Regions from separate parts of the Psychrilyobacter atlanticus DSM 19335 genome, predicted to be linked through region 2. Evidence: riboswitches for the same ligand, from Rfam matches in the RefSeq annotation. Region 2 holds a riboswitch; each other region holds the start of a gene.

Region 1 (7,973 bases), on a different contig from region 2:
ATGTTAAAACACCTGTAATAGCTGTAAGAGCTATTAAAAAAGAAGTTGAAGCCAGTTATTTAATTGAAAATAACCTGGTAGATTTAGTGGCTGTTGGAAGAGCCATGATATCTAGACCCCACTGGATCTCTTGGGCTAAAAAAAAATATAGGTTTAGGAAAAATACAGGGGGAAAACTCTTATAAGTTAGACTTAACAGTAAAAAAAATAGGAGAAATGCTATGAATGAATTTTATAATACAATCACTGAATATTTAAATGTAAGCGGACATTATCAAAGGATTTTTATTGTAGGGATAATAATGGTACTCACCTTAATAATAGCTATCATTATGCATTATATTACAAGCTACATAATAAAAAACCATTTGATTAAATTGATTGAAAAAAGTGAAACCAAATGGGATGACTTTTTAATTGAAAATAATGTTTTTAAGTATTTGAATGCTTTAGTACCGTTAATTGTTTTTGAAATTATGATAAGAAAATTAAATTTTTTTAAATCTTTTTTTGAAAAGACTATAGATATTGGGATGGTAATAATATTTACCCTTATTGCAAATGGGATTTTGTCGGTATTCAGTGATATTTATAGTACATACAGTATTTCTAAAAGGCGACCTATTAAGAGTTACCTCCAGGTTATGAGTTTATTTTTAGTGGTTGTAGCTGCGACAATATCTGTAGGAATAATTATGGATAAATCACCCCTTAAAATTTTAAGTGGGATAGGTGCAATGACAGCTGTGATTATGTTGATTTTCAAAGATGCTATTTTGGGGTTTGTTGCCAGTATTCAATTAGCGGCTAACAATATGGTCGGGATAGGAGACTGGATCGAGATGCCGAATCAACTGGCTGATGGAGATGTTATAGAGATCAATCTAACCAATGTAAAGGTTCAAAATTTTGATAAGACTATTACAACTATTCCCAGTTATGCCCTTGTCAGCAACTCTTTTCGAAATTGGAAGGGAATGCAGTCTACAGGAAGCAGAAGGATAAAAAGATCTATATTTTTAGACAGTAATAGTGTAAAATTTTTATCTTTGGAAGAAGTTAAAGAGTATAAAAAAATAGACCTTTTAAAGGATTATATTGAAAAGAAGGAAAGGGAGATAGATGATTCCAATAGGGATAAAAATATTATGTCTACTCCTATCAACGGTAGAAGACTTACAAATATTGGAATGTTCAGAGCTTATGTAGAACTATATCTAAAAAGTAGTCCATATATCAATCAAAATTTAACTCTATTAGTTAGGCAGCAAGAACCTACATTTCAGGGGATTCCCCTTGAGATATACTGTTTTGCCAAAACTATTGTATGGCAGGAGTATGAAGGGATTCAATCGGATCTCTTTGAACATCTCATACCGACAATCCATGCATTTGATCTGGCAGTATTTCAAAATCCTACGGGGAATGATCTGAGGATGTTAAGGAAATAAGAGGCTGAGGCCTCTTTTTTTGATAAAAAATTGTTTTAGATGGTAAATGTAGTATACTTAAACTGAAAAAATTGTTTTATAGTTATCAATAATTAAACTAATTTAAGTAATAGAGGAGAAGATGTATGAAGAGTGAAAAAGAAAAGATGCTGGCTGGGGAGTTATATTTTTCTGGAGATCAGAATCTGATGGATGATAGGCTTATGGCAAGGATGTTAATTTCTGAGTATAATTCTACCAAACCAATAGAAGAAGAGGAAAGAAAAGAAATCCTGAAAAGATTAGTTGTTGTAAAGGGTGGGATAAAAATAGAACCTCCATTTTATTGTGACTATGGGTATAATATAGAGATAGGAAAAAACTTTTATGCCAATTTTTCATGCACTATATTGGATGTAAATAGAGTAATCATTGGTGACAATGTGATGTTTGGACCAAATGTCCAGGTGTATACAGCAACACATCCATTAGATGCCAAAGAGAGGGTAAAAGGGCTGGAATCTTCTAAACCCATAACAATAGGTGACAATGTTTGGATTGGAGGAGGAGCTATCCTTCTACCAGGTGTAACCATTGGGAAGAATACCACTATAGGAGCAGGAAGTGTCGTAACCAAAGATCTTCCGGAAAATGTGTTTGCTGGAGGGAATCCTTGTAAAATCATAAAAAAAATATAAAGTTTATAGATGAATTAAAGTTTATAAAAATTTGGGTTATGACAGATTTGGATCTAATGTCACATAGCTGATGAGTATAGTAAAAATCTTAGGGAGAAATTTCTCCCTTTTTTTATTCTGTAAATGGAGGATATAGTTTTATTTGAAAAGATATGATAAGATGATTTTAAAGGGAAATTTCATACGATCCTTGAAAAGACCGATAATTTATTAATATAAAATTAAAATCAAAGGAGCTAAAATGAACGAATTAAAATCATTTATAAAATATTATAGACCCCATATTAAATTATTAATGTTTACATTAGCCTGTGCTGTACTACTTGCATCACTGGATTTAATTTTTCCAAAAGTGATTCAAATAGTAATAGATAAAGTAATTCCGGCAAAAGATCTGAAAACATTTTATTATATATCTGTTGGATTAATATTTATGTATTTAATGAGATATGCTGTCAGTTACTGTCAGCTGTACTATGGAAATGTTCTAGGAATTAAGATAGAGACCAAGATGAGAAAGGAATTATTTACTCATATTCAAAAGTTATCTTTTGGTTATTTTGATAACAATAAAACCGGAGTAATTATGTCAAAATTAGTAAATGATCTGAGCGGGATATCGGAGTTAGCCAATCATGGCCCTATAGACCTATTTATTGCTGTAATCAGATTAGCAGGAGCTTTTGCATTAATGATCACTTTAAATGTAAAATTAACCTTGGTTATATTTTCAGTTTTACCCTTTATGATCTACTTTTCTATCACTCAAAAATGGAAGATGAAGATGGCATTTGGTAAAACCAGAAAAAAAATAGCAGATATAAATTCCTGTGCTGAGGAAAGCATTGGTGGGATTAGGATAGTAAAGCAATTCAATAATGAAAATTATGAGATAGATAAATTCGAGGAAAAAAACCAGGAATTTCAAGAAGCTAAAAAAGAAACTTATAAAACTACTGCTGTTTTTTTCTCAGGAATCCATATATTTATGAACCTTATGCAGTTTATAGTAATATTTTATGGAGGATATTTAATATTGCACGGAGAGTTAACCTATGGTATCTTAATTAGTTTTCTCTTGTATTCCTATAGATTTATGGAGCCTATCAGAAAGATGATGATCTTGGTTCAAAGTTATCAAAAAGGAATGGCAGGATATAGAAGGTTTCAGGAGATGATGGAAATAACTCCACAGATAAAAGAGGTGGAAAATCCAATAATTTTAAAGGAAATAAAAGGAGAGATACAGCTGCAGGATGTAAATTTCTCCTATAAAAAATCATCTTTAATTTTAAATGAATTTAATTTGAAAATAAAATCTGGAGAAAATATAGCCATAGTAGGATCTAGTGGTGTAGGAAAATCAACTATTTCAAATTTGATTCCAAGGTTCTATGATATTGATTCTGGAAGGATAACTATAGATGGAACAGATATAAGTAAGATAAAATTAACTTCTCTTCGAGGGAATATAGGGATTGTCCCTCAGGAGGCATTTTTATTTGGGGGAACGATAAGGGAGAATATAAGCTATGGTAAGTTAGGTGCAGCTGAAGAAGACCTTGTAGAAGCATCTAAGAACGCCAACATATATGAATTTATAATTAGTTTACCAAAGGGATTTGATACTTTGGTAGGAGAAAGAGGAGTCAAACTTTCCGGAGGGCAAAAGCAAAGGATATCTATAGCCAGGATATTTTTAAAAAATCCAAAGATATTGATATTGGATGAAGCTACTGCATCTTTAGATAATATTACAGAAAAATTAATCCAGGAAGCCCTTACGACACTATCCAAAAACAGAACTACTATAACTATAGCTCACAGGCTTTCAACTATCATAAATTCTGACAGAATTGTAGTTATGGATAAAGAAGGTGTGGTAGAAACTGGAACCCATGAGGAACTATTAAAATTAGAAGGATCCTATGCTAAACTTTATCGTTAGACGAGTAACTAGTAACTCTCTTTATGACAGTTTTCCAATTTTGACATAAAAAAGGAAAGTAATATAACTCACGGCATACATTCAATTTTTAATCTGTATAAAAAACAGTTACTTTTTATTAAAAAATATTAATTTTAAATTAAAAAAATTAATGTTGAATTAAAAGAAATACGTTGTAAAAAAAAAGTAAACATGGTATAAAGTTAATGACAATTTAATAAAATATAATCTTGGTTCGATTTGTATCGATTAAAAGGGAAGTGGGTGAAAATCCTACACGGTCCCGCCACTGTAAGACAGATGAAAATAGTATACCACTGAAGCAATTCGGGAAGGGCTATGAGTAAGGTGAAGTCAAGTCAGGAGACCTGCCAGATTATTTTTACGAACTTGCGAGGACAAGGATGTAGACATTTGTAGCTTTTGCTGTATAAAATGTTCTAGTTCCCTAAGTTTTAGGGGACTTTTTTTTACGAAAAAAGAGACAATTTCATCTTATTTTTTATTCTCAAAATTAAACTCAGGAGGAAAAAAATGAAAAAAGTGTTAGTAGTATTAGTGATGTTGGTAATGGGTGTAACATTATTAGCAAAGGGAGCAGTACATGAACCATCAAAGGATCTGTTTAAGGCAGAAAAAAAAGCTATTGTATTAGTAAGTTTTGGGACAACATATCCAGAAACAAGAGCAAAAACGATTATGGCTTTAGAGAAAGAATTTAAAAATTCATATCCAGATTTTAAAGTAGTAACTGCTTTTACATCTAGAATTATCATGAGAAGAATTAAAAAGAATGAAGGGATTACTTTTAATAATCCAAGTGAGGCACTAGATATATTAAAAAAAGAAGGATATACACATGTGTTAGTCCAAGGAACACATATTATGAACGGATTAGAATCTGAAACTTTAAAGAAAGAAGTTGCCTTACATGAGGGAGATTTTAAAGTATTAAAAGTTAGTGACCCCTTATTAACATTGTTAGCTGATTATAAAGATACTGCATCAGCATTAGCTCCTACTTATAAAGTTTTAAAGAAAGATGAAGCAACTGTATTTATCGGGCATGGTACTCACCATCCAGCAAATTCTGCATATTCTATGATCGAAAATGTATTCCATGAGTATTATTCTGAAAATGTATTCTTTGGAACTGTAGAAGGGTACCCTACATTAGATACAATAATTAAACAATTAAAAACAAAGAAAATTAAACATGTAAATTTATATCCATTTATGATAGTTGCTGGAGATCATGCACACAACGATATAGCTGGAGAGATGAAGGAAGAATTAGAAAAAAATGGGTTTACTGTAAAAGCTCACATGGTTGGTTTAGGAGAGAATGAAGGGATCAGAAAGATATATGTTAAACATGCAGAATTTGGGTTGACTCATGAAAAAGAAAATATGTTAGCTAAAAAGAAAGAGTATGCAAATGGGATGCAACCGTAGAAATTTATGAAAAAACATTTTAAATTGTGGACAATAATTGGAATAATACTATTAATTCTTTCAGTATTCTTCTACCTTCAAATGGGATATATAAAAATTCCATTAAAGGAAGTGATAGAGAGTATAAAAGGCGGGGAGGGAGCTCCTAATTGGTATATTATCCATGAAGTGAGATTACCGAGGATTCTCACTTCGATCTTAATAGGTTCAATTTTATCCATGTGCGGATTGGTATTTCAAGGGGTTTTATTAAACCCCTTGGCTGATCCATATACATTGGGGATCTCAAGTGGTGCTTCATTTGGTGCTGCTCTTGCTATAGTTCTAAACATAACAGTTTTTGGAATTTTCAGCACACATATAGTTTCATTTATATTTGCAATACTCTGTTTGGCAGTTGTTATCAAGATGGGATCTTTTGAGAGGAAGATGAATCCTACTTCTATAATATTAGGAGGAATAATAATTGGAGCTTTCTTCTCTGCAGGATTAAGTTTTTTAAAGTATTTAGCTGACGAGGGTGTAGGGGCTATTATATTTTGGCTGCTTGGGAGCTTTACCGGGAAATCATGGATGGAAGTCAGTATCTTGAGTGCAATATGGGTCTTTGGATTCGTATTTTTTTGTTATTATGCAGAAGATTTAAATATACTAGCATTGGGAGAAAAAAGTGCTATCTCGTTGGGGATAAACCCCAGCAGGATCAGGAGGATATTATTGGTTGTCAGTTCGATCTTATCAGCTGTAGCAGTTTCTACCTGTGGAATAATAGGATTTGTAGGACTTGTAGTACCTCATCTTCTCCGATTCATCATGGGAACAGACAATAAAAAATTAATTATAGGCTGTGCTATATGGGGTGGAGTTATTATGGGAGCTGCTGATAATGTAGTCCGAGTAGTATTACCTAATGATATTCCTGTAGGAGTAATCACATCACTACTAGGAGCACCTTTCTTTGCTCTGATTTTTAGGAAAAAGATGGGAGGAGGAAATCTGAGATGATAGATATAAAAAAAATAAACTATTCTATAGATGGAACTCAAATCTTAGATGACCTGTCTTTCAAATTTGAGAAGGGTAAATTTTATGGAATATTAGGACCCAATGGAAGTGGAAAAACTACTTTTTTGGATATCTTAAGTGGATATAAGAATGCCACAGAATCTGAAATTTATATTGAAAAAAAGGAATTAAAGGAATATTCTCATTTAAAGTTAGCAAAAAAAATTGCAATAGTACCGCAAAAATTTGATATAGTTTTTCCTTTCTCTGTTTCTGACATATTGGAGATGGGAAGATATCCCTATAAGAAAAAGTTTTTTAGTCTTCAGAAAAAAGATTATGAGATTATCGACAAAGTAATAAAAGAAATAGGGTTAGAAGAATTTTTAGATAAGGAAATAACTACTCTAAGTGGCGGAGAGGAACAAAGGGTAATATTTGGAAAGGCATTGATTCAGACAACACCTATTTTATTTCTAGATGAGTCAACTTCGAATTTGGATCCTTATTATTCCCATACTTTACTGAGCCTTGTAAGAAAAAGAGTGGTAGAGGAACAAACCACAGTGATAGGGGTATTTCACGACTTTAATTTAGCTTCACTTTATTGTGATGAAATCCTCTTATTGGAGAAGGGAAGGATTGTAACCAGCGGAAAAACCCAAGATGTGCTTAATTCAAAAAAATTAGAAGAAGTATTTAAAATCGGATGGGAGAAATATAAAACAGAAAAGAACACATTTGTATTCCCAAGACTAGGAGATGATTTAGAATGATTAAAATAATAAAATTATTATCGATCTTTATTTTTATGACACAGTTATGTTTTCCTTCTAATACAGAGATAATAAGTGAATCTGGGAAAATAATAGATCTGACTAAACCTCACACTAGGATAATCTCCCTCTATGGAGCTCATACAGATGTTTTAGTAAATATAGGTGCTGAGAAGAACTTGGTAGGAGTAGAAAAAAGTAATGCTGATCTGGGGATAGAGGTTTTTTCGTATAAAGACAGTGTAGAAAAATTTATATCTGCGAAACCGGATTTGATCTTAATAAGACCTATGATTAGAGACAGGTTCAGCGGATTAATAAGATCATTAAAGAATGCAAATTTGACTGTAGTAACTATAAAGCCTACAAAATTTGAAGAATTAGATAACTATTGGCTGACACTAGGTAAACTAAGCGGTTATGAAAAGGAAGCGGTCCAATATACAGATGATTTTCATATGAACTTAGCGAAATTAAAGAAAAAGGCCGATTCAATACCTACTAATGAAAGGAAAACAGTGTTCTTTGAGGCTAGACATAAAACCAATCAAACAACCTCCCTAGATGGGATACCAGCTTATATTTTAGGAGTATTGGATATAGAGAATATAGCTTATGATGCTACTCCTACAAAAAAAGGGTCCAGTGTGGCTGATTTTCC
Region 2 (7,973 bases):
CCAGGATAAAGAAATCATTGTCCCCTGCAATGGCTCTGGCAATCATAACCCTCTGCTGTTCTCCTCCAGAAAGGCTGAGAAAACTTCTGTTTTCAAAGTGAGATAACCCGACTTTATCCAAAGCTTCTTTGGCTATCTTTAGATCTGTTTTGGATGTAGAGGAAAACATGGAAGAGTGGGCATATCTCCCCATGAGAACAATATCGATGATGGAAAAATCAAAGTCTCCTCCAGAATGTTGTGTAAGGGTAGATATTTTCTTAGCTAATTCCTTGGAAGAAAAATTATCTATAGGTGTGTTATCGATGAATATACTACCGCTAGTAGGAGTGAGTATATTATATATATTTTTTAATAGGGTAGATTTACCACATCCGTTGGGCCCTATAACCCCGACAAATTCTCCTTTTTTAATATTAAAATTTATATCATTTAAAATTTTTGCGCTATCTATCTCAAAACTTAAATTTTCAATTTTTAATTTCAATCTATCCTCCTTTTTTAATTTTTTTGTCACGAATTATACAAATTTTGGATTTTTTATCTGGATGCAACGTCACGTTGCTTATTTATTAAAATTATAGATACTTTTTTTCATGATCCATAGAAAGAATGGTGCTCCTAAAAACGATGTGACAATCCCTACTGGAAGTTCATTGGGAGCCATTACTACCCTGGAAAAGGTGTCGGCCAGAGTGAGAAAAAATCCACCTAGAAATATAGATACTGGTATAAGAACTCTATGTTTAGAACTTGTTAATTTTCTTGAAATATGAGGAATAATAAGACCGATAAATCCTATTACACCACTTATGGAAACTAAGATTCCTGTCAACAGAGTAGATGTAAGTATAATTATAATTCTTATCTTATTGGTATTGACACCTAAAATCTTAGAACTTTCCTCTCCTAAAAGTAAGATATCCAATTCACGATTAAAAAACATAGTTATTCCAAAGACAATCACGAGTAAAGTGGTCAAAAGATAGATAGACGACCATTTGGCTCCACTTAAACTACCAACAATCCAAAATAACGCTGTATACAGATCTCCATTTTGGGCAGAGAAAGTTATAAAAGTAGTGATAGATGAAAACATGGAGGAGATAGCAATTCCTGTAAGAACCAGTTTGGTAGAACTATAATTTCCGCCTATATTAGCGATTCTGAAAACCAAGACAGCAGCTGTAACAGCTCCTAAAAATGCCATAAATGGAGTACCTAAACCACCGATGTTAAAACCTATGATAAGGGATAAAACTGCACCTGTTGAAGCCCCACTGGAAACTCCTAAGATATATGGGTCAGCAAGGGAATTTTTGGTAAGGGCCTGCATGAGAACACCGACCAAGGATAACCCTCCGCCTACTAAGAATGCTAAAAATATACGAGGTAACCGCAGTTTTAATAAGATTGTTTCTAAATTTGGATTCCAAGTTGCATCAAACACGTTGTGGTTTGTAATGGAATTAGTGAGAATTTTTAGTGTAATCAAGGGGTTTATCTTTATTACTCCGCTGGATAAAGCGAAAATTATAGTTAAAATTCCTAAAGATAGAAAGATAAGAAAAGTTTTTAATTTCATGGGAGGGACTCCTTTTTTAATTTATAATATTACATTAATACTAAGATAGATTCATAAAAATGTCTAGAAATTCTTTTTAATAATCTCTTATTCCTAACTCTTCACCTTCTTTTAGTGAATTTTAACTACAATTTAACCAGTAATTAACAAATAGTACGGAATGTGTGGAAAATACTAGAAAACTATAATTAATTTTTTTTAATAAAGTTGTAATATCTTGACATTTTTTTTTATAATTTGTAAACTAAGGACGAAGAGAATTAAAATAGGGAAACTAGTGCGAATCTAGTACAGCCTTCACTACTGTAGAAGTGGACGAAACCATCATAACCACTGGGTATGATTACCTGGGAAGGGATGGGAGTAGGAGGAAACTAAGTCAGGATACCTAATCTGGAAAAGGGGAGAAAGAGATGATAAAAAGAGCAGGGGTTTTAGCCCTAATTTTGGCGTGTACAGTTTATGCCGAGGATTTAAATGAGGAGCAGTTTTTTGAGGATAGTGGAGTAATAAGATTAGAGGAAACAACGATATCCGGAGACGGGTTTGAGAATACGATAAGAGATACACCTAAAAATATCACCATAGTTACTGCACAGGATATTAAAGAAAGCGGAGCTAAAAATGTAGTAGAAGCTGTAAAATCAGTTCCCGGAGTAAAAGTAAGTGAGGGGACGGGGAAAACAGGAGTAATAGATATCAGAGGGCAGGGAGCCAACACTCAAATGAATACAGCTATTATTGTAGATGGGGTAAAGATGAATCCTATCGATATGTCGAGTTTTAACCTATACAGCATCCCTATTGAGACAGTAGAAAAGATAGAGATAATCCCAAGTGGAGCATCTGTAGTCTATGGAGATAATACTGTAGGAGGAGCTATAAATATCATCACTAAAAATGGTAAAGGAAAAGACAGCTTGACCCTTCAAGTAGAAGGTGGATCATATGAGAATTATAATGGTAATCTTGGATTTAATACCACAGTGGATAAATTTAAAATTTTTGGAAATGTTACAGGAAAAACGACAGATGGGTATAGGGAAAATGGATATTTAAGATCACAAGATGTCATGGTAGGAACAAAATATCAGATAAACGATGCCAATGCTTTAACTTTAAAATATGACTATCATAAGGATCATATGGGATTTCCTGGATCGTTATCAAAAGATCAAACAGATGATGACAGGACACAAGCTAGTTCACCAGATGATTGGGGGAAAAATGAATCTCATAGATTTAACCTGGGGTATAATTATAAGAAGGACAATTTAGAGATAATAAATAATACAACTTATTATACTAAAAATTACAATTCTTATATGACTTATGGTTCTACATCAACATATAGTAATAGTGATGCTAAAACAGAAAATATTTCAAATGATTTCAAGGTAAAATATAACACAGACAGAAATAAATTTATTGCTGGGTTTGATTTATTAAATGGTGATTTAGATAATAAAAGCAATGGGTTGGAGAGTGATTATTCAAATTGGCCAACTATTACAACAAAACCTTTTTCTAGAGAAGGAAAAGTCAAAAAAGAAAGTATAGGTGGATTTATATCAGATACTTACAGTCTTACAGATGACCTTGATTTTACAGGGGGAATCAGACAGCAGTATACAAAGTTTGATTATTCAAATTACGAAGATAAAAAATATAACACAACTGTATATGATCTAGCATTAAACTATAAATATTCAGAAACAGGTTCGACTTTTATCAGTTATGGAACTGATTTTAGAACCCCTACAACAGATGAGCTTGTGACATATGGGGTTTATAACCCAGATTTAAAACCTCAGACTGGAGAAAATTTTGAGATCGGAGTAAAGGATTATATTGCCGAGACCTTTGTAAGTGCATCTGTATTCCATAAGATAATAAAAGATGAGATATATTACAATTCTAGTAAAAAGATTAATAGTAACTATGATGAAGACAATAAAAAGATAGGGTTTGAGTTGTTAGCAGAAAGGAAATTCATGAAAAACTTAACTTTAACTACATCTTATTCATACTTACAGTCAGAGATTGATGGTGGAGAAAATAAGGGAAATAAAACTCCAGGAGTACCAGAAAATAAATTTTCTATAGGGGCTAAATATGATTTTACAGAAAAGTTAAAATCTAACCTATTGTTAAATTACGTAGGTAGTTCATATAGTTTTTATGATGAAAAAAATGAAAAAGATAAAGTAGAGGCATACACTACTTTAGATTTCAACCTATCATATAAGATAAATGATTCATTTGATATCTATGGGGGAATCAAAAACTTAACTGATGAAGAATACAATGAATATGTGGATTCATATGGTTATTACTATCCAGCACCGGAAAGACAATACTATGTAGGATTCAGATATACTATGTAAGAAAAAAAACCTCAGAAATTTATTTTCTGAGGTTTTATCTGTTGGAGGGAGAAAATGTTAAAAATAAATTATGTAATAGAAGCCAAGGGCGTTATAGATGAATTAAATTGCCATCTGGGAAAAGCAGCAGCTATAGCTAAAATCGATCTGCCAGAAGTAGTGGAAGAGATAATTGAAATTCAAAGAAATAATTTTATGGTGAGTTATTCTCTAAACAATGAAACTAAAATAAAAAGGGAAAAGGTTGATTTTTTAGAAACAAAAGAAGAGGAATATAGAAAAATAGTAGGAGGATTCACCGGATTTATCCTTCAGGGAGGAAGTCTGTTAGGAGCGGAAATTCATATTGCCAGAGCAGTAAACAGGAGATTATTTAGACAAGTGACTTATTGCAGTGCTACAGGAATAGATATAGATAGTGTGATTTTTGATTATTTAAATAAATTATCGAGTTATCTATTTACCCTTTCAAAATATATAAATCATAGATTAGGTGTAGAAGAGATAAAAGTTTATGAGGATTAAAAATAAAAAAGTTTGACAAAATAAAAATAAAATTATATAGTGATTGTAATAAAATTTAAAGAGGAGATAGAGATGATTAGATTTACTTGGTGGTGGAAAAGTGATAATTCAACAAATAAAATAGCTTTGACACGTGGACCAGGTTTAGGTAATAAATCGATCTATTAATTTTTATATATAAAATTTAATTTTTTAAAATTAACGGCCTGTTCACTATGAGCAGGTTTTTTTGTTATATTTTTCTAAGGGAAAGCCTATTCATAATGAGTGGGCTTTTTTTTTATAAATTTATAGATGAATTAGATGAAAAGTAAAAAAGGAGGGGTAAGGTGGAGAAGAAAAAGCAGATGAAAGTTTATACAAAAATAATAGCGGGAGACACAGAAACACCGGTGACTATTTTTAAAAAGTACGTAGGAGACAGGGTGGGGTTGCTCCTAGAAAGCAGGGACAATGAAAAAGGTAGATATTCATTTATAGCTAAAAATCCATTTAGAAGATTGAAAAGTTTTGGGGATGAATATGAGTTAGATGGTGAAAAGATAAAAAAAGATGGAAAAAAGTTTATGGAAATTGTAGAGGGACATATAAAAGAATATTCCTTAGAGGATGATGAAAGTGTGTATATCGGAGGAGCCTATGGAACTATAGGATATGATACAGTCAGGGAATATGAAGAATTATTGGATGAAAACCTGGATAATATTGGGACTCCAGATTCAGATTTGATGTTTTTCAAAGAAGGGATTGTATTTGATCATTTTCATCAAAATCTTATATTCACGGTGATAGAGACACCGGATAGAGAGGGAGGATTAAGAACAGACATTAAATTTCTGGAGATAGAAAAAATATTAGAAAATAACCTAGATATGAAATTAGAATCTAAAAAAAAGATGGAAGCTGAAGGAGAGTTAAAAGGAAATACCACAAAGGAAGAGTTTATGGAAAATGTAGAAAAAGCACAAAAATATATCTATGAAGGGGATATATTTCAGGTGGTTTTGTCACAGAGGTGGGAGATGGAGACAAAGGAAAAACCATTTGATCTATATAGAAAATTGAGGATTACAAACCCATCGCCATATTTATTTTATATAAATTTTGGTGATTATCAGATAGCCGGGAGTTCCCCTGAGATGTTAGTAGAAGTGAAAGAAAATAAAATATATACCTGTCCCATAGCAGGAACAAGGAGAAGAGGAGAAAATTTAGAAGAGGATAGAATTTTGGCGACCGATCTAATAAATGATGAAAAAGAGGTGGCAGAACATGTAATGTTGGTGGATCTAGCTCGAAATGATGTGGGAAAAGTTTCTAAGATAGACAGTGTAGAAGTAACTCAATTTATGAAGGTGCAAAATTATTCCCATGTGATGCATCTGGTTTCATTAGTTGAAGGGAAGAAAAAAGAAGAAGAAACAAACTTTTCTGTACTATCCTCCATCCTGCCGGCGGGAACATTATCAGGAGCTCCAAAGGTAAGAGCTATGGAAATAATAGAGGAATTAGAAAAAAGTAGAAGGGGAATATATGGAGGAGCAGTGGGATATTTTTCCTATGGGGGAAATATGGATACCTGTATAGCTATTAGGACTATGGTTATAAAAGATGAAAAGATATATTTACAGGCAGGAGCAGGTATTACAGGAGACTCTGTTCCAGAAAATGAATATGAGGAATGTAAGAACAAAATAAGAGCTTTGGTAACGGCAATTAATCGATAATAGGAGGAATTAATGATAATTTTAATAGATAATTACGATTCATTTACATATAATCTATATCAGTATTTAGGAAGGTTTGAAAAAGATATAAGAGTTTTCAGAAATAATGAGATAAGTGTAAAGGAGATAGAGAAGCTCAATCCAGATAAGATAGTTATATCTCCAGGACCTAAAACTCCTAAGGAAGCAGGAATATGTATAGAACTTATAAAAAAGTTGTATAAAAAATACCCTATCATGGGCATATGTTTAGGGCATCAAGCTATAGGAGAGGCATTTGGTGGAACAGTATCTTATGCCAAGGAGATATTTCATGGGAAATCATCTAAAATAGTTCATTCAGAAGATGGGATATTCAACGAAATAACCCAAAACACACAGGTAGCAAGGTATCACTCATTGGCTATTCTAGAAGAAACATTAAATGAAGAGCTGAAGATAATAGCGAGAACTAATGACGGTGAGATAATGGCTGTGAGACATAAAAAATATGAAGTTATAGGATTACAATTTCATCCTGAATCTATCTATACACCTGAAGGAATGAAAATGATTGAAAATTTTGTTGTAGGAGGACATATATGATTAAGATTATGGAAAAATTAATCAGAGGTGAAAATCTTACAGAATCCCAGATGAACTATGCAATGACAGAAATAATGGAAGGGAGAGTAAGTGAAATTCATATAACCAGCTTTTTAACGGCTCTGAGGGTAAAGGGGGAAACTTCGGAGGAGATAAGTGGTGGAGCTAAGGTTATGAGGGAAAAAGCGGTACCGATAGATTTTGGAGATCGATATACTGTGGATACCTGTGGAACAGGAGGAGATGGTGTAAATACATATAATATTTCTACAGCATCAGCTTTTGTATTAGCTGCTGGAGGAGTGTCAGTGGTAAAACATGGTAACAGATCGGTATCCAGCCAATGTGGAAGTGCAGATGTACTGGAAACTTTGGGAATAAATATAGATATAAGTTCAAAAAAGGTAAAAGAGTGTGTAGAAAAGATAGATATTGGATTTTTATATGCTCCTGTCTTTCATAGCTCTATGAAATATGCAGGTTCAGTCAGAAAAGAGCTGGGATTTAGAACCATATTCAATATGCTGGGACCCCTTACAAATCCTGCTAGAGCCAATGGGCAGGTATTGGGAGTATTCCATGAAAATTTGACCGAACTTATGGCAGAAGCTATGAAAAAAATAGGAACTGAACATGTATTGGTTGTTCATGGGGTGGATGGAATGGACGAAATAACAGTAACCGATAAAACTAAAGTAAGTGAATTAAAAGATGGAAAAATCAACACCTATTATATAAAACCAGAGGATTTTGAAATAAAAAGAAGATCTAAAGAAGAATTAAAAGGGGGAACTCCGAAAGAGAATGGAGAGATAATAAGGGGAATATTTAAGGGCAGTATTACAGGAGCAAAAAAAGATATATTGATCCTAAACAGTGGAGCAGCTCTCTATGTCGGAAAAAAAGTATCTTCTATTAAAGAGGGAGTACAGATGGCCAGGGAGATAATTGAAAGCGGGAAAGCCCTTAGTAAATTAGATGAATTGATAGAAGTGACTAATAAATAAAAAGAAGGTGAGATATGATCTTAGACAACATAGTAGAAAAAAAGAAGATGAGGTTGAAAGAATTAAATTTGGATATAAAGTTATTGAAAGAAAAGGCTGAAAACACAAGATCCAGATCTAGTTTTATAAATGCACTAAAAAAAGAAGGGTTATCTAT
Region 3 (7,973 bases), on a different contig from region 2:
AAATCCAACAGAGGCAACGATAAAGAAAGTTGCAATCTTGGCAGCTTTATGTGTTTTATAAATTTCAAATGGTTTATTTATCTCTGTTTTTCCCTTAAAGAATGGGAATGCTACAGCTAGGAATAAATAAGGTATAGTCATAGCTACATTTGTCATAAGGATTAATTTAGAGAAAAATGCAGATGCTCCTTCTCCACCAAAAGAGATCATAACGATGAATACAGCTACGATACCACATTGGTACCACATTGCATTTACCGGCATTCCATCTTTGATTACCTTTACTTTTTCCGGCCACATTTCATCTGGTGTTCCCTCAATTAACTGCTTTAATGGAGAGTAACATAGGGCAAAGAATGCTCCAACTAATGCTAATACCATAGAGATACCCATATATCTAGACATCCATAATCCTAAATTGATAGCAGCTGGTTCACTTAAGTTAAGTGCTGTTCCCACTTGATATCCTAAGTTTTGCATCAATACATAGGCCACATTTCCCATATGAACTGATGGGTCTGATAAGATTTCACTCCAGTTTGTAAAGATACCACATAGGAATATTCCAATAGCGTATCCAATAGCAATGATTATCGCTGCTACAGTAACTCCCTTAGGGAATGTTTTTTCAGCGTTTTGAGTCTTATCAACTAATCCACCGACAGCTTCTATTCCACCGAAGGCAAAGATAGAAAATACCATAAATGAAGCTACCATCATAGGTGTTCCATAAGCTGGGTTAGGTGATGCAGTAAATGAATTAGCAACGATAGGTTGAGCAAATTCTCCACCATTTAATGCTAATACTAATAATGAACCAAATAATAATACTAAGTTAAGAAGTGTAACTGCTAAACCACCAATAGATGTTACCTTAGTTATTTTTTCTAACCCTTTAGTTGCTGTAAATGTAATTAATGTTATTAGACATACTCCTAAAAGTCCTAATGTCTGTGTAGAATTTAATCCAAATAAATGTAATTTAGAAGTTAAATCTTCACCAAATATTGCTGTTGAAATTACTATCCAAATAGATGAACTGATATTTACCATCCAAACAACATATGATGCATACCACATAAATGTACCGATAAATGCATATTTAAGACCTACTGATCTTTTCATCCAAGAAAATATTCCACCTTTTTCATCTTTAAATGCCGCACCGTATTCTGCCATCATAAAAGCATAAGGTATAAAGAATAAAACCGCTGAAATGATGTACCAAGGTATTGCACCATATCCCATTAAATAAAATGATCTAGGAATATTAGTAAACCCAAATACCGATGTGAATATCATTAAGATCAGTGATATTAATGACATTTTTTTTGCATTGTTCTCTTTCATTATAAAGTCCTCCTAAAGTTTTAATGTTAATTTTATAACACTTTCAAGCTATTATAACACATTTCGCGGACTTGTTAAACAATTTTTAATTTTTCTATGAATTTTTTAAGAATTGATGTGAAAAAATTAATTTTTAGTTACTGGATATCCCAGTGCATCGGTAAAGGTATTAGTAGAGATTTTTATAAGATCTAGGATGGTTCCAATCCCAAATAATCCTCCTGTCATAAGGTATAATAAACCTGTCCAGACCTTCCCCACATAGAACCTGTGAAGTCCACCTAGACCTAAAAAACCAACGATACAAAACACTAAACTTAAAGTTCGTGTTTTATCACTTATCTGGATCATACTCATTTTAAACCTCCCAAATTAAATAACAATATTTTTTTTTACTTATATAGATTTAAAAGAAAGAGTCTGATTGCACGAAACAATCAAACTCCACTTTATTTTTTTATTAATCTTTAAAATTCTGCACTCTTAGGAGTTCTAGGGAAAGAAATTACGTCTCTGATATTTGTCATTCCTGTAACGTACATTATCATTCTTTCAAAACCTAATCCGTACCCTGAATGAGGGAATGAACCATATTTTCTAAGGTCTGTATAGAACTTATAGTCTTCCTTAGGAAGGTTGATTTCATCCATTCTTCTCTCTAATTCTTCTAAGTTATCTTCTCTTTGAGAACCACCTATGATTTCTCCAATTCCAGGAGCTAATAGATCCATAGCTCTTACTGTTTTTCCATCTTCGTTAAGCTTCATATAGAATGCTTTGATATCCTTTGGATAGTCTGTTACGAAAACTGGTCTTTTAAAATGCTCTTCAGCTAAGAATCTTTCATGTTCTGATTGAAGATCAATTCCCCACTCTACTTTAAATTCAAATTTTTTCTTTGATTTTAATAGGATGTCTACTGCTTCAGTATAAGTAACTCTAGCAAAATCATTTGCTAAAACATTGTTTAACTTATCAAATAATCCTTTTTCTACAAATTTATTGAAAAATTCCATCTCTTCAGGAGCTTTTTCCATAACATATTTAATGATATATTTTACCATATCTTCTGCTAAATCCATGTTAGCTTCTAAGGCAGCGAAAGCAATCTCAGGTTCTATCATCCAAAATTCAGATGCATGTCTAGTTGTATTTGAGTTTTCTGCTCTAAATGTAGGTCCAAATGTATATACATTTCTAAATGCAGCACAATAAGTCTCTACATTTAATTGTCCACTTACAGTTAGGTTAGTTTCCTTTCCAAAGAAGTCTTCTTTATAGTCGATATCTCCCTTATCTGTTTTAGGAACATTATCTAAGTCCATAGTCGTTACTCTGAACATCTCTCCTGCACCTTCAGCGTCACTTCCAGTTATGATTGGAGTGTGTACATATACAAACTCTTGATCTTGGAAAAATCTGTGGATAGCATATGCAACTAATGATCTTACTCTAAATACTGCTGAGAAAGCATTAGTTCTAGGTCTTAGATGTGCTATTGATCTCAAATATTCAAAGGTATGTCTTTTATTTTGTAATGGATAATCTAAGTCAGCTTTTTGGAATATCTCTACAGACGTTGCCTTGATCTCATAACTTTGTCCCTTTCCTTCTGATTTTACAAAAGTTCCAGTTACATACATAGATGTAGCTATAGATGCTCTGCTTATCTCGTCAAAATTTTCTAAGTTGTCCTCAAATACTACTTGTAGTCCGGTAAAAAATGAACCATCATTTAATTCAATAAAACCAAAACTTTTTTGACTCCTAATCTTTCTTACCCAACCAGAAATTTGTACTTCTTGATTTAAGAATTGTTCACCATTTCTGATAAGTTCTTTAACTGTTGCTTTCTTCATAAAATCCTCCCTAACTTAATTTAGTTATTTTTTTATTTAATTTTACTTCATTTCCATTTTGATCTACAACTTTTACTTGATCTAAATGTCCTTTAACTTGTGATTTAAACTGCTCCAAGTATAATGTTCTGTATTTTTGTCTTTCTATTGTTTCTTCATCTGTTAACGTTCTTTTTTTAGCTAGAGCTGAATAGTGATTCACCTTAGCTATAATGTCTTTCATTTCCACTTTAATCCTCCTATCTATACAATGCCTTAATCTTTTTCTATAAAATAAAAAAACTTCCCACTGCTAAAGTGAGAAGTCAAAATTCATACAAACCCTAAAAAAATAAAGTAAGTACGGAGACACACACAAGCAGTTCCTCGATACCCTTTGGCGTCACGTGCCAAATACGTCTAAGCCTACTGAGATTTTTATAAAAATCCTTTGGGTTAGCAGCTCCAAGGTGTTCTTCACAACTAATTCCACTACTAGTCTCCCACCGTCACTAGCTCGCTTTAGTATCTATTAGAAGTTACTCTCCTCATCTTTGCTTTTATAATTAGAAATATTATACTATTATGCTATTTAATTGTCAACTTTCTGGGACTTTTCTTTTAGTTATTATTTCACTACACTTATAAAAAAAGTTATTATCCCAACATTGAAAAAATCTATAAATAAACCTCCTACCAAAGGAATGATAAAAAATGCCTTTGGAGAAGGTAAAAATTTGTTTGTCAGAGCTTCCATATTAGCCAGAGCTTTTGGAGTCGTCCCAAATCCACACCCGCAATGACCAGAGGCCATAACCGCTGCATCATAGTCTTTTCCCATGAGATAAAAGGTTATGAAATATGCAAACCCTCCCATGAGGATAGTTTGTCCAAGGAGCATAAGGAGGAGTGGTAACGCTAACTCCTTCAATTCCCATAATTTAAAGGTCATAAGGGTCATAGATAAAAACATTGCCAGAGTAAAGTTACTCATCATAGAAATTTCATCTAATTTTATCTTATATCCCTTTGAAATATCACTTAGATTCCTTATTACTGAAGCTGTAAACATAGCTCCTATATATGAAGGGAGAACAAGCCCTATGTTTTTTAGAAGGTACGATATAAAACTTCCTATTCCCATAGCTATTATTATCTCAAAGGCTCCTACAGGAATATTTTTGCTGAGCAGCCTGCCTTCTGATAACTTAGATTCTACCTCGCTGCCTGTATGGGTTTTCTTGTCCAGTAATTTATGTTTTCCTATCAATCTTTTTGCTACGGGTCCTCCGATAATACTTCCCATTAAAAGAGCATAGGTTGCTGTGGCCATAGCTACTACTTTTGCCCCGTGAGCTCCCGCTTCTTCTAACATTGGTGCAAAAGCTCCTGCAGTTCCCGGCCCTCCAGTAGTGGATAATGACCCTGTTGCCAGTCCCAACAAGGGGCTGATATTCAGTGCCTTGGCCATCCCTACCCCTAATATATTTTGTAATACTGCCAGTAATACGGCTGCCAATAAAAACATAAATACAGGCATCCCTGCTTTCTTTAAGAGTTTAAGACTTGCAGAATAGCCGATTGTTGTAAAAAAGGCGATCATAAATACTTCCCTCAGACTGTCTTCAAAAATAATATTCAGAAGACCAGTTTCATGAGCCAATAAAGTAATTAAGGAAAATGTTCCTCCTCCTGTTACTGCTTCTGGAATGCAGAGTTCATCCAAAATTTTAATCTTATAATTTAACCATTTTCCAATATAAAGAACCCCTACTGCTACTGCCAAAGTCTCTATTATCCCTAATCTTATTTCCATTTTTTTATTCTTCCCCCTTAAAATTATCAAACATAGTAAGCTAAAATTACAACTTTATATTTTTCATGATAATATTAAAAGCGGAGAACTGTCGTTCTTCTATTCATCGTCATACCTCCATCCTCGTGGTTGATGACAAAGTTAAAGGCAGGTCTCCTGGCTTAGTTTCAACCTACTCACATACGCCTTCCCAGATTTTATCCAGTGGCAAATTATGTTTTCGTCTACATTACAGTGGCGGGACCGCGGAGGATTTTAACCTACTTCCCTATTAATTCTATTTGATTAGAAACCTCTAACTCTGTTATTTAATTGTTATATCGATATAATATACTATGTATTTTATATTTTGTTCAAATATATATAATTTATATTAAAAAGATTATCTATTTTTTATATTATTGAAATATGAACCTATAATTTTTGATAATAGTTTTATTTATTTTTGCTCCCGCAATGACAGCAGGTAGGCAGGAGAGCGTGTTTTATCTCATGGCATTCCGGACACTCCTCAAAGAGTTTTGTTCCGCAAGATGGACATGAATAGGGTTTATCTTTTTCCGCAGTATGGTTGTGGGGCAACGTTACCTTGCCAACGGTTCTTCTAGTCCAATATAAAAACTTTCTCGGCCCCCTTCTGATAGGGTATTCACATACCGGACATAGGAATTTTTCATATCCGTCCCGATATTGCTTTAAAAGCCATTGTTTCTTTGGGTTAGTTATTATATTTATGAGATATATGATGATTTTTACCACTGTAAGCAGGAGTCCCAGTATTAAGATATATTTAAAATACCGGGATGGGAAATATTTGTGGATAACTAAGAAGATCTTAAAAAATACTGCCACTCCATAACCTATAAAGAGAAGATAGTAATTGCTGGACTTTTTCTTAAGGATAAGATATATTCCACCCAATAAAAATGGGAAGAGAATAGATATCTGTAAAAAAGCCAGTTTCAAATTATGATTTTTTAGGAGTTCCCTGTATTGTTTTTGGGCATTCTCCCTTTGATCTTTTAGTTTTTTTCCTATCTCCTGTTTCTCAATCTCCAGTCTTTGTTTTTTTTCTATAATTTGAGCCAATTCCATATTTAATCTCTGGTAGGTTTTCTGACTCTTTAAAAAAGTTTCCACACTTCTACTTAGCTGCTGTTCTTCGGATTTCGAGATTACCTTAGAATTTTCAAGGGCCAGTTTTTTTAGAGCCATCAATTGATTTATGGTATTCTGTAAATTCCCAGAACTGTTTTTAACTATAGCGATCTCATTTTCATTCTTCACTTGTTTTCTTGTAAGGTTCTCTATTTGATTTTTCAGCTCTTGTTCCTCTGTGATTAAGCCGGGTTCCAGATATGATTGTTCTATCTTATTGTATCTAGGACCCTTTATAGATTCTATATCCTCTAAAAGAAACCCCAGGATCCAAAATACCAGGATACCAAAAATAACTACAAAACTTTTGATTAAAAAACGATACAGCCAGGGTCCTTTGGAATTTTCTATATTTTTCATAATTAACTCCTCCTAAAAATTTATATCCTCTATCTTACCAAAGGAATCTTTTAATTCCTTTATTTTGGCATTATTATACAACTCAATCATCGGCATTTACAAGGATATGGATGGGATAAATATTTAGACGGCTTTAAATTAAATATAAAAAGAACCAGAGAATCTTCTGGTTCTTTTTGACATTTTAATTTTGTTGAAATTAAAGATTTCCGCTCTCCTCTATGAGGATATAGTCCATAATTATATCCTTCATCCCCTTGAGAGCTCTAGCCAGATCTCTTGCCTCGTTGAGTATAATTTTTCCAAAGAGTTTGGGGTTATCTTTTTCTAAAAGGTAGAGAGTCATCTTGGGGATTACTGCCAGAACAACATCTGTATTGGCAGTTGCTGTAACAATTTGTTTCTGGATACCTATTGGAGAAGCCATTCCAAAAATTGATCCCGGTCCGAACTTAGATAATCTCCTGCCGGCAACGGTAACTTTGATCTCTCCCTCTAAGAGAAGGTAGGAATCTCCCGGGGAGTCTCCCTCTTCAAAGATGTTTTCACCGGCACTATAGCTTTTTTCTGAAAGGCTCTCTATAAATGAATGAATGTCGTCTTTGTCCACTCCACCAAATAAAGATGTCTTTGGCAGAAGTTCAATAATCTTATCTTTAAGTTTATCTTCAGGCATAATAACCCCTCCTTATATTAGGTTATTACTTTTTTTTTTGAATTTCCTTTTACTATTCAAAATTTATTTTTTAATTTATCTCTGTTTTAATTTAAATCTGTATTTATTTTAATCTCTCTAACTTTTTTTTCTTTAAGCACTAAAATTGATATCAAAATTCCTATAATTGCACTTACTATTGTGGGATAAAAAACATATATATAGCTCCCAAAAGAATCTTTAATAATCCCTGATGTGACACTTGAAACTACTGCTCCTACTCCATATGCTGTAAACAGGAAACCATAATTTCTTGCATAATTTTTTGCTCCAAAAATATTAGAGACAGCAGTTGGAGCAATTGCAAGCCAACCACCTAATATAAACCAGAACATTGAAAATGATACGATATAAAATATAACGTTACCCTTACCTGAATTTAACATTATTATGGAAGCTAGAATAATAAGGCCAAAGGAAATTATCGCAGTTTTTTCAAATTTAATTTTATCAGTAATGACACCAAATACAGGCCGTCCTAACCCGTTAAATACAGCGAACAATGCAACGGAAAAAGCACTCATTTTTGGATTAAGTCCAATAATTTCCTGTGCAACAGGACTTGAAATCCCAATGGCCATAAGACCGGTAAATGTACCTATAGCGAAACATGTCCATAAAATATAAAATTTTCTATCGATCAGTACTTTCTTTAAAGGCAGATCTGAAGAGGTATCTTTATTTTTAACGATATTTCCTTCAACTTCTTCCTCTTTATTTGGAAATCTTAAAGGAA

What was found. Region 2 has a riboswitch for cobalamin ahead of K337_RS0104370 (TonB-dependent receptor). Riboswitches for the same ligand answer to the same signal wherever they lie in the genome.
Region 1: another riboswitch for cobalamin. It lies ahead of K337_RS0115480 (sirohydrochlorin cobaltochelatase); the one in region 2 lies ahead of K337_RS0104370 (TonB-dependent receptor).
Region 3: another riboswitch for cobalamin. It lies ahead of gltS (sodium/glutamate symporter); the one in region 2 lies ahead of K337_RS0104370 (TonB-dependent receptor).

Annotation. Positions count from the first base shown of each region.
Region 1 is NZ_KE384548.1:769,351-777,323, reverse strand. Features, by position in the region: gene K337_RS0115500 (NADH:flavin oxidoreductase) at 1-185, shown strand, start outside; gene K337_RS0115495 (mechanosensitive ion channel family protein) at 222-1,451, shown strand; gene K337_RS0115490 (sugar O-acetyltransferase) at 1,577-2,128, shown strand; gene K337_RS0115485 (ABC transporter ATP-binding protein) at 2,370-4,076, shown strand; cobalamin riboswitch at 4,290-4,466, shown strand; gene K337_RS0115480 (sirohydrochlorin cobaltochelatase) at 4,611-5,531, shown strand; gene K337_RS0115475 (FecCD family ABC transporter permease) at 5,538-6,536, shown strand; gene K337_RS0115470 (ABC transporter ATP-binding protein) at 6,533-7,312, shown strand; gene K337_RS18770 (ABC transporter substrate-binding protein) at 7,309-7,973, shown strand, end outside.
Region 2 is NZ_KE384547.1:814,849-822,821, forward strand. Features, by position in the region: gene K337_RS0104360 (ABC transporter ATP-binding protein) at 1-487, opposite strand, end outside; gene K337_RS0104365 (FecCD family ABC transporter permease) at 566-1,585, opposite strand; cobalamin riboswitch at 1,802-1,995, shown strand; gene K337_RS0104370 (TonB-dependent receptor) at 1,999-3,972, shown strand; gene K337_RS0104375 (ATP:cob(I)alamin adenosyltransferase) at 4,027-4,497, shown strand; gene trpE (anthranilate synthase component I) at 4,827-6,224, shown strand; gene K337_RS0104390 (anthranilate synthase component II) at 6,237-6,809, shown strand; gene trpD (anthranilate phosphoribosyltransferase) at 6,806-7,816, shown strand; gene trpC (indole-3-glycerol phosphate synthase TrpC) at 7,831-7,973, shown strand, end outside.
Region 3 is NZ_KE384548.1:1,016,734-1,024,706, reverse strand. Features, by position in the region: gene yjeM (glutamate/gamma-aminobutyrate family transporter YjeM) at 1-1,350, opposite strand, end outside; gene K337_RS0116765 (TM2 domain-containing protein) at 1,477-1,707, opposite strand; gene asnS (asparagine--tRNA ligase) at 1,818-3,209, opposite strand; gene K337_RS0116755 (DUF896 domain-containing protein) at 3,220-3,438, opposite strand; gene gltS (sodium/glutamate symporter) at 3,817-5,004, opposite strand; cobalamin riboswitch at 5,134-5,316, opposite strand; gene K337_RS0116745 (hypothetical protein) at 5,440-6,522, opposite strand; gene K337_RS0116740 (cyclic nucleotide-binding domain-containing protein) at 6,722-7,198, opposite strand; gene K337_RS0116735 (L-lactate MFS transporter) at 7,285-7,973, opposite strand, start outside.